Regions from separate parts of the Kluyvera huaxiensis genome, predicted to be linked through region 2. Evidence: predicted binding sites of a transcription regulator. Region 2 holds the regulator's gene; each other region holds the start of a gene.

Region 1 (3,254 bases), on a different contig from region 2:
GCCCATGACCGGTGGAGTGACTTTGGTTATCGACAGCGGACGGTAAATGCCGTACGAACCCATGGTGGCGTATTCGCGAGCAATTTGCAGCGGCGTTACGCGTAGCCCGTAGCCGAATGAGAAGGTCGCACGTTCAATATCGGCCCACTGCTGGCGATGCAGCGGGAAATAACCCACGCTTTCGCCGCTCAGTCCGAGTCCGGTCGGTTTACCAAGGCCGAATGCCTGATAGGTATCGACCAGCGCTTGCGCCGGCATGGCTAGCGCAATATGGGAGACCCCGATATCGCTCGATTTTTGCAAAATGCCGGTCGGCGTTAGCTGTGGCCAGTGGCCGACGTCGCGGATCAGGTGTCCGTTAACGCTATACGGCGTGGTGTTCAGCAGGGTATCGGGCTGAATAATCTGTTTTTCCAGCCCTTCAATAATCACCAACGGCTTCACCGTTGAGCCGGGCTCAAAGCTGTCGTTAATGGCGACATCGCGCATCTGCGTTTGGGTGGCGTTGTCAAAATTGTTGGGGTTATACGAGGGGTAGGAGGCCATCGCGAGGATTTCGCCGGTATCAATTTTTACCAGCACCGCCGCGCCGGAATCGGCCTTGTTCAGCAATACGCCTTCGCGCAGTTTGCTGTACATGGTGTACTGGTCAAATTTATCAATGCTCAGTTGTACGGTTGGGGGCTGCTTAGGCGCATCATAATCAAGTACGCTGATAATGTCGCCGGAGGCGTCTTTACGGTAGATCTCTTTTCCCGGCTGACCCTGCAGAATATTGTCATAACCCTTTTCGACACCGTTTAGCCCGGTATTATCGGCACCGACGATACCGATTAATGGCGCGGCGGCTTCGCCCATTGGATAGAAGCGGCTGTCGTCGTAGACTTCGCTGATACCTTTTATATGCAGATTTTCCACATCTTTGGCGATACCCAGCTCAACTTTTCTATCGAGGAAAAGAAAATGGCGGTGCGCGTTCTGATAGATCTTGTTCGCAATTTGATCGGGTGTGGTATTGAGCGCGGAGGCCAGATACAGCCATTTAGGATCGCGGAAGTTAGGGCTCGCCTCAACGATTTTTATCGGGTCAGCTATCACATCGCGTGAAGGGACGCTCATCGCCAGGGCTTCACCGTTGCGATCGACCAGCGTTCCCCGGTTTGTTGGCAGTTCAATGGTACGTAATGAGCGCTGATCCGCTTCGCGAGCAAGCATCGGATGGTTTAAAAATTGTAGATCCGCCACTCGCACCAGCAAAACAGCAAGGCAAAAAAGAATACCCAGACAGAGTATTATGTAACGAGACGTAATAAATGAGTCTTTATTTTTCTTTTCTGTTGAATTTTTTTTCATTTGTAACATTAAACCACATGATCTTTTATTTTTTATAATCAATACCAGACGGCCAACGATTTAATGATGGCCGCAATGAGACGGTATAAATATCCATTCTACAGGCGAGCTGAAGAATCAGTTTACAGAGAATGTCATTGATAACAAGCGATTAAGTTAACAGATTATTTCAACGCAGCACGCGTATTGGCGAAGAGATAAATGACGAAGTGGGTGCGGAAAAAGAGGCATGATAACGACAAAAAACGACCTGAAGGTGGCTTTGACTTAGCGGTAATATTGCCGATTTTTGCCCTGGTTTGATGCGTTATCAGATTTATCCGTGTCTATTGGATTAATTTTGCGCCGATGACTTTGCCATTTAGTATCCGCAGTTTGATTTTTCGATTTCCCTTTAGCCACCTCAACGCCCCACATTTCATCGCCTGAGCGCTTGAAGTCACCACCCAATGCATATACTGTATATATGTACAGTATATGCATTGGGTGATTATCATGCAATTTTTCACATTCTCCGAGCGGCAGGACGTTCTTGCGCTGCCGCTGTTTAGTACCTCGGTATCCTGTGGTTTTCCAAGCCCCGCCCAGGACTACATCGAGCAGCGCATCGACCTCAACGAACTGCTTGTGCAGCATCCATCGGCGACCTATTTCGTCAAGGCTGCGGGCGACAGCATGATTAACGGTGGGATTAGTTCAGGCGATCTGTTGGTTATCGACAGCGCCCTGACGGCAAAGCAGGGGGACATTGTGATTGCCGCCGTAGATGGAGAGTTCACCGTCAAACAGCTACAGCTGCGGCCTGTTATTCAACTCAATCCGATGAATGAAGCCTACAGCCCGATTATTATCGGGAGCGAAGGGATTCTTGATATCTTCGGCGTCGTTACCGGCATTATCAAAATCAGACGCTAAGTATGTTTGCCTTAGTCGATGTAAATAGCTTTTACGCCTCCTGCGAGATGGTGTTTCGCCCCGATCTGAAAGGGCGTCCGGTGATTGTGCTGAGCAACAACGATGGCTGCGTGATTGCCCGTAACCAAGAGGCAAAACCGTTTGTGGAAATGGGCGTGCCCTATTTCAAACAAAAGGAGAAACTGCGGCGTCACGGTGTGGTTTGTTTTAGCAGTAACTACGAGCTTTATGCAGATCTTTCCGAGCGGGTGATGACCACGCTTGAAGAGATGATGCCAAAAGTGGAAATTTACAGCATTGATGAGGCGTTCTGTGACGTAACGGGTGTCAGTCATTGCCGGGAGCTTGCCGAATTTGGCCAGGATATCCGTGACACTATCCAACAACGAACCCATCTTACCGTTGGTGTTGGTATTGCGCCCACCAAGACGTTGGCCAAGCTGGCAAATTATGCGGCTAAAAGATGGCGCCAGACGGGCGGCGTGGTGGATTTATCCAGTCGCGAGCGCCAGCGTCGGCTCCTGGCGTTGGTGCCGGTGGAGGAGGTGTGGGGTGTGGGACGACGGCTCAGTAAAAAATTAAACGCCATGGGTATCATGACGGCATTCGATTTAGCGCAACAATCTACCTGGGTAATTCGTCGACATTTTAGCGTGGTGCTGGAGCGAACGGTGCGTGAACTGTGTGGTGAATCCTGCTTGGCGTTTGAGGAGTTTGCGCCGAATAAACAGGAGATTATCTGTTCCCGCTCGTTTGGCGATCGCATCAGCGATTATGCGTCCATGCGACAGGCTGTTTGCAGCTACGCCACCCGTGCTGCGGAAAAGTTGCGTTATGAACGCCAGTTCTGTCGGTTTATCGCGACCTTTATTAAAACATCGCCGTTTGCGGTGGGCGAAATTTATTACGGTAATAATGCGGCTATCAAACTATTAACGCCGACCCAGGACTCGCGTGACATTATTAATGCCGCTATCCGCAGTCTG
Region 2 (3,254 bases):
CCGGCACCATTTGCACATCCAAATGTGGATTGCTGCGGTGCAAGTCGAGGTAGTCGTGGAACAGTTTGATCGACTCTTCTTTCGGCGTGTAGTAGGTGAACACGCGCGGGCCGCCGTGAATGAACACGTAGCGCGGCAGCAGAGTGCCGTCGATTTCTAACGGTTCAAGCGGATCGGGCAGGTCGTGCGCAAGGCACTGGGCGCGCAGCGTCAGTAAGTCGGCCTTAGAGTTGTAAGGCAGGACGTACATAATTGGACGTGATGTATCAAGCCCCAATTCCTGGGCAGGTTCTGCCGGAATAGACTTGCTCTTTACCAGAACACTTAATGGTAAATTCAGTAATTTGTAGTAAATTCGTGGCCAGCCGGACATAAACGATGTAAAGCCTCTGGTTAATCATGCAAATGCGCGGCAAGAATATCAGAAAGTCGGCAGAATTTCTGTTCTACCGGTTCTTAATAATACACTAAGTGATTCGCGCGGCGGCAAGGCGGTAAACCCAGCAGCAACGTGAAGTACGCATTGTCATTGACGTCATAACGTAAAAGGTTCTTGAGATGGCCAATAATACCACTGGGCTCACCCGAATTATCAAAGCAGCTGGATATTCCTGGAAAGGATTTCGCGCGGCATGGATCAACGAAGCCGCGTTCCGCCAGGAGGGGGTTGCATCCGTACTGGCAATTATCATTGCCTGCTGGCTGGATGTTGACCCTATCACCCGCGTGCTGCTTATCGGCTCCGTCCTGTTGGTGATGATAGTGGAAATTCTCAATAGTGCACTGGAAGCGGTCGTCGACCGTATTGGCTCTGAGTATCACGAGCTGTCAGGGCGAGCGAAAGATATGGGCTCAGCCGCCGTGTTGCTGTCGATTTTTGTCGCTCTGATCACCTGGGCTATCCTGCTGTGGGCTCATTTCCACTAAAGCTGTGAAAACTGCCTGATTTCCTGCGTTTTATGGTTCCAAAATAGGCACTAGCTGTATATACTCACAGCATAACTGTATATACACCCAGGGGGCGGAATGAAAGCGTTAACGACCAGGCAGCAAGAGGTGTTTGATCTCATCCGGGATCATATCAGCCAGACGGGCATGCCGCCGACGCGTGCGGAAATTGCTCAGCGCTTGGGGTTCCGTTCCCCGAATGCGGCTGAAGAACACCTGAAAGCGCTGGCGCGTAAAGGAGTTCTTGAGATTGTCTCCGGAGCCTCTCGTGGTATCCGCCTGCTGGTGGAAGAAGAAGTGGGCCTACCGCTGATTGGCCGCGTTGCGGCGGGCGAGCCGCTGCTGGCGCAGCAGCACATTGAAGGCCATTACCAGGTCGATCCATCGCTGTTTAAACCGAGTGCCGACTTCCTGCTGCGCGTCAGCGGCATGTCGATGAAAGATATCGGTATTATGGATGGCGATCTGCTCGCGGTGCATAAAACCCAGGATGTGCGTAACGGCCAGGTCGTCGTCGCGCGTATCGATGAAGAAGTGACGGTGAAACGCCTGAAAAAACAGGGTAACGTCGTCGAACTACTGCCGGAAAACAGCGAGTTTTCCCCTATCGTGGTCGATCTGCGTCAGCAGAGTTTCTCCATCGAAGGGCTGGCCGTTGGCGTTATCCGCAACGGCGAGTGGCTGTAACACTCCCTTCTCTCAAATGGCTGTGATACTTCCGTTATCACAGCCTTTTTTCTTTCTGGTTCTCACTCATGCCGCTACTGACTTCCGCCGATAAGGCCCTGTGGCGCCTTGCGCTACCAATGATCTTCTCAAATATCACCGTGCCTCTGCTAGGGTTGGTGGATACCGCCGTGATTGGCCATCTCGACAGCCCGGTCTATCTGGGCGGCGTGGCCATTGGCGCGACCGCAACCAGCTTCCTGTTTATGCTGCTGCTGTTCTTGCGTATGAGCACCACCGGCCTGACGGCGCAGGCGTTTGGCGCCAAAGACCCCCAGGCGCTGGCGCGAGCGCTGGTACAACCGCTGCTGCTGGCGCTGGGTGCCGGTCTGCTGATCATCTTGTTTAAAAATCCGCTGATTCATCTCGCGCTGTCTATCGTTGGCGGCAGCGGCGAAGTGCTGGAGCAGGCGCAGCGTTTTCTCTCCATCCGCTGGCTAAGCGCTCCGGCTTCGCTGGCAAATCTGGTGCTGCTGGGCTGGCTGTTGGGCGTACAGTACGCGCGTGCACCGGTCGTGCTGCTGGTGGTGGGCAACGTACTCAATATCGTCCTCGATCTGTGGCTGGTGATGGGGCTGCATATGAACGTGCAGGGGGCGGCGTTAGCGACGGCCATCGCCGAGTACGCGACCTTGCTGGTCGGTTTAGGGATGGTACGTAAGGTACTGGTAATGCGCGGGATTTCCTGGGCGATGCTGAAAATGGCCTGGCACGGCAACTTCCGGCGTTTGCTGGCGTTGAACCGTGACATCATGCTGCGCTCGCTGTTGCTGCAACTGTGCTTTGGTGCGGTAACCGTTTTTGGTGCTCGTCTTGGCAGCGATATTGTCGCGGTGAATGCCGTGCTGATGACCATGCTTACCTTCACCGCCTACGCGCTGGACGGCTTCGCCTATGCGGTTGAAGCCCATTCTGGTCAGGCCTACGGCGCGCGCGACGGCAGTAAACTACTGGAGGTCTGGCGAGCGGCATGCCGTCAGGCCGGTGTGGTCGCACTGGCGTTCGCGTTGGTTTATGCCGTTTTGGGGGAACATATCGTGGCGCTGCTGACGTCCATTCCCGAGCTACGCGAGCTGGCTGACCGCTACGTTATCTGGCAGATGGTGCTCCCGATAATCGGCGTGTGGTGTTATCTGCTTGATGGCATGTTTATCGGCGCGACGCGCGGCGCGGAGATGCGTAACAGCATGGCCGTTGCGGCGGCGGGATTTGCGCTCACGCTGTTAGCGCTACCGGTGCTTGGCAACCACGGACTGTGGCTGGCGCTTGCCGTCTTCCTGGCGCTTCGCGGTCTGTCGCTGGCGTTTATCTGGCGTCGTCACTGGCGAAACAACAGCTGGTTTGCCTGACGTGATGGTTAAAGATTCCGAATAGTGAATTGATGTCGGAATGACTGACTACAATTAACCTCACGCTTAGCGAAAAAGATGTGTGTTCTGTAGGAACACTTTCGCTATTCACTCACTGACTCCCGAGGATTTGATGATGAATAAAGACGAAGTCGGCGGCAACTGGAAACAGCTTAAAGGCAAAGTGAAAGAGCAATGGGGCAAACTGACCGACGATGATATGACGGTGAT
Region 3 (3,254 bases), on a different contig from region 2:
TGCCGGCATCGAGATTGCCCTTTTTGAAATCCAGGCGCAGTCCGCGAATTTCAGTGGTTTGTGGGAATGAGCCAATTGTGGTGGTTGGCCAGGCCGGTAAATTAAAGCGCGCACGCTGGGCTTCAGCACGCGCCGGATAGGCGCTATTGCGCTGGCTATCCTTCGCAGTAATCGCCGCCAGACGTTTTTCGACCGCCGCATTATGTACGCGGGTTGAATGGCGACGAGCCTGAATTGGCGCGCTCCATTCGGTAATAGCGTTGGTGTCTCCGCTGTTCAGCGCATCACGTAGCAGGGCCAGTTCTTCACATTTTTGCAGCGCAAAGGCAAACCAGCTCTTCACTTCTGCGTCTAGGCGCGTTTCCACGCTCAGGTCAATCGGGCTGTGCAGCAGGGAGCAGGAAGATGCCACCCACAGCGCACGTTTGCCGACGATGTCTTTAATCTGCGCGTATTTTTCGGTGAGATCGGCACGCCAGACGTTACGACCGTTCACCAGCCCCGCAGATAGCAGCCAGTTGGCCGGTAGACGCTTGTGCAGCTCCGCCACATTATCTTTACCGTGGACCAGGTCAACGTGCAGACCCTGCACCGGCAGCGCGGTGATAGTATCGAGATTCGGCGTCACGCCTTCGAAATAGGTGGTCAGCAGCAGTTTGAGCTGGCCGGCCAGCGCATCGTATGCCGGTTTGAACGCATCCAGCCACTCTTTCGGCAGCTCCAGCACCAGCGCCGGTTCATCAATCTGTACCCACTCGATACCGCGTTTTGCCAGCTCGGCCAGTACCTGTTGGTAAACAGGCAGAATGTCGTTCAATAGACTCAGGCGATCAAACGCTTCGCCTTTCACTTTACCCAGCCACAGATAGGTCACCGGCCCTAAGAGCACAGGTTTCACCTTGTGGCCTAGCGCCAGCGCTTCATCCACTTCGTCCAGCAGCTGGGTCCAGGTCAGTTTGAACTGCTGGCCTTTGGTGAATTCCGGCACCATGTAGTGATAGTTGGTGTTAAACCATTTGGTCATTTCTGCCGCCGCCGCGGGCTCTCCGGTCGGTGCGCGACCACGGCCAATGCGGAACAGGGTGTCGATATCGACGGTTCCATCTTGATTCTGGTGGCGAGCAGGTACGTTGCCCAGCAGCAGACTGGTCGTCAGGACATGATCGTACCAGGCGAAATCCCCGACCGGCAGCAGATCGATACCCGCTTGTTTCTGCTGTTCCCAGTGGCGAGCGCGCAGTTCACGGCCTGTTGCCAATAATTCTTCACGGGAGGCGTTACCCGCCCAATAGCTCTCTTGCGCTTTTTTCAGCTCACGACGAAGGCCGACGCGAGGGAAACCGAGGGTGTGGTTTTGAATAGTCATCATATGCCTCTCATGGATTTTTGGTATTTTAGCCGTCCAGATGTTTACACATCCATAATCGACAGGTACTGTATATTCCTCAAGCGCAAATTGTTCATGCCGAAGTGAAGGACTTTCATGATCGAGATTAAACACCTGAAAACGCTCCAGGCGTTGCGGAGTAGTGGTTCACTGGCAGCCGCCGCGGCGACGCTGCATCAGACCCAATCCGCCCTTTCTCACCAGTTCAGCGATCTGGAACAACGTCTTGGCTTTCGGCTATTTGTGCGTAAGAGCCAGCCGTTGCGCTTTACGCCGCAGGGGGAGATCCTGCTGCAGTTGGCAAACCAGGTGCTGCCGCAAATTGGTCAGGCGCTGCAGGCTTGTAATGAGCCGCAGCAGGCCACGCTGCGCATCGCGATTGAATGTCACAGCTGCATTCAGTGGCTGACGCCTGCGCTGGAGAATTTCCACAAGCAGTGGCCGCAGGTTGAGATGGACTTTAAATCTGGTGTCACTTTTGACCCACAGCCGGCCTTGCAGCAGAGCGAGCTGGATATCGTGCTAACCTCCGACATTCTGCCGCGCAGCGGGCTGCACTATTCGCCGATGTTTGATTTTGAGGTGCGTCTGGTGCTGTCTCCCGATCACCCGCTGGCGACCAAAGCGCGCATTACGCCGGAAGATTTAGCGTCGGAAACGCTGCTGATTTACCCGGTACAGCGCCAGCGTCTGGATATCTGGCGTCACTTCCTGCTGCCAGCCGGTATCAGCCCACAGCTAAAAAGCGTGGATAACACCCTGTTGCTGATTCAGATGGTGTCGGCCCGTATGGGTATTGCTGCGCTGCCGCACTGGGTTGTGGAGAGTTTTGAGCGCCAGGGTCTTATCGTCACTAAAACCCTGGGCGAAGGACTGTGGAGCCGACTGTACGCCGCCGTTCGTGATGGCGAGCAGCGTCAGCCGGTAATGGAGGCGTTTATTCGCTCAGCGCGGAACCACGCTTGCGATCATCTGCCGTTTGTGAAGAATGCGGAGCGACCCAACGCCGATGTACCCACAGTGAGGCCAGGATCACAGCAGCCCCTGTAAGGAAGCTCGGCCAGTGGGGCTGTTGATGCCAGATTGCCAGGTTAACCAACAGCCCCGCAGGCACATGCATGTTGTTCATGATACCTAACGTGCCTGCGTCCACCTGAGTGGCACCGTAGTTCCACATAAAGTAACCAATCCCCGAAGCCACCACGCCAAGAAACACCAGAATGCCCCACTGCGGCATCGTCTGCGGCATTTTCTGCGCATTCCCCAGAAGCGACCAGGCCACCACCGCCACTAAAAACGCGCCAAGGTAGAACCAGGCAAAAGCGTTGTGCTGTGGCATTGGACGGGTTTCCATCAGGCGCTTGTAACCCACCATCCCGATGGCAAACGTAATATTGGAGAGTTGAACCAGCAGAAGCCCCATCCAGAAATGGCTGGTCACGTGGTCATAGCGAATGATCCCTGCGCCAATCACCGCCAGCAGCGCGCTAAACGCGTAGCTCCAGCGCAGGCGGCGTCCGCTCATCAGGTCGTAGATCAAGGTGATGTAGAGCGGCGTCAGCACGGTAAACAGCAGCAGCTCCGAAACGGTCAGGTACAGATAGGCCCGGAAGCTCAGCATATACATGATGCCAAGCTGCATCGCGCCCACCAGCATATACAGGCCGATAGTTTTCAGGCTATGTCCGCGCGTACGCAGAAACGGCAAAAACACCAGCGCAGCAAGGCCGACGCGCACCAGCACGGCAAAATAGCTATCGATATGTCCGGCAAGATACTCGCCGTAAAAGCTAAACGAGAAGGCCCACAGGATCGTGGTAATAATCAGGAGCGCCACAATGAATGTCTCATAGGAAGATGAGCATTC

The links. Region 2 encodes LexA, which represses DNA repair genes until DNA is damaged. Its sites were predicted from a motif close to TNCTGTATGTACATACAGNA; they were not measured.
Region 1: the regulator LexA is predicted to act here: its motif matches at 1,810-1,829, upstream of umuD (translesion error-prone DNA polymerase V autoproteolytic subunit).
Region 3: the regulator LexA is predicted to act here: its motif matches at 1,433-1,452, upstream of metR (HTH-type transcriptional regulator MetR).

The regions. Positions count from the first base shown of each region.
Region 1 covers NZ_JBEFLV010000015.1:123,469-126,722, forward strand. The annotation lists gene ABOC97_RS16170 (penicillin-binding transpeptidase domain-containing protein) at 1-1,353, opposite strand, end outside; gene umuD (translesion error-prone DNA polymerase V autoproteolytic subunit) at 1,849-2,268, shown strand; gene umuC (translesion error-prone DNA polymerase V subunit UmuC) at 2,271-3,254, shown strand, end outside.
Region 2 covers NZ_JBEFLV010000025.1:40,732-43,985, forward strand. The annotation lists gene plsB (glycerol-3-phosphate 1-O-acyltransferase PlsB) at 1-373, opposite strand, end outside; gene ABOC97_RS20600 (diacylglycerol kinase) at 559-927, shown strand; gene lexA (transcriptional repressor LexA) at 1,027-1,635, shown strand; gene dinF (MATE family efflux transporter DinF) at 1,704-3,023, shown strand; gene ABOC97_RS20615 (CsbD family protein) at 3,160-3,254, shown strand, end outside.
Region 3 covers NZ_JBEFLV010000021.1:62,890-66,143, reverse strand. The annotation lists gene metE (5-methyltetrahydropteroyltriglutamate--homocysteine S-methyltransferase) at 1-1,366, opposite strand, end outside; gene metR (HTH-type transcriptional regulator MetR) at 1,484-2,437, shown strand; gene ABOC97_RS19225 (carboxylate/amino acid/amine transporter) at 2,325-3,224, opposite strand.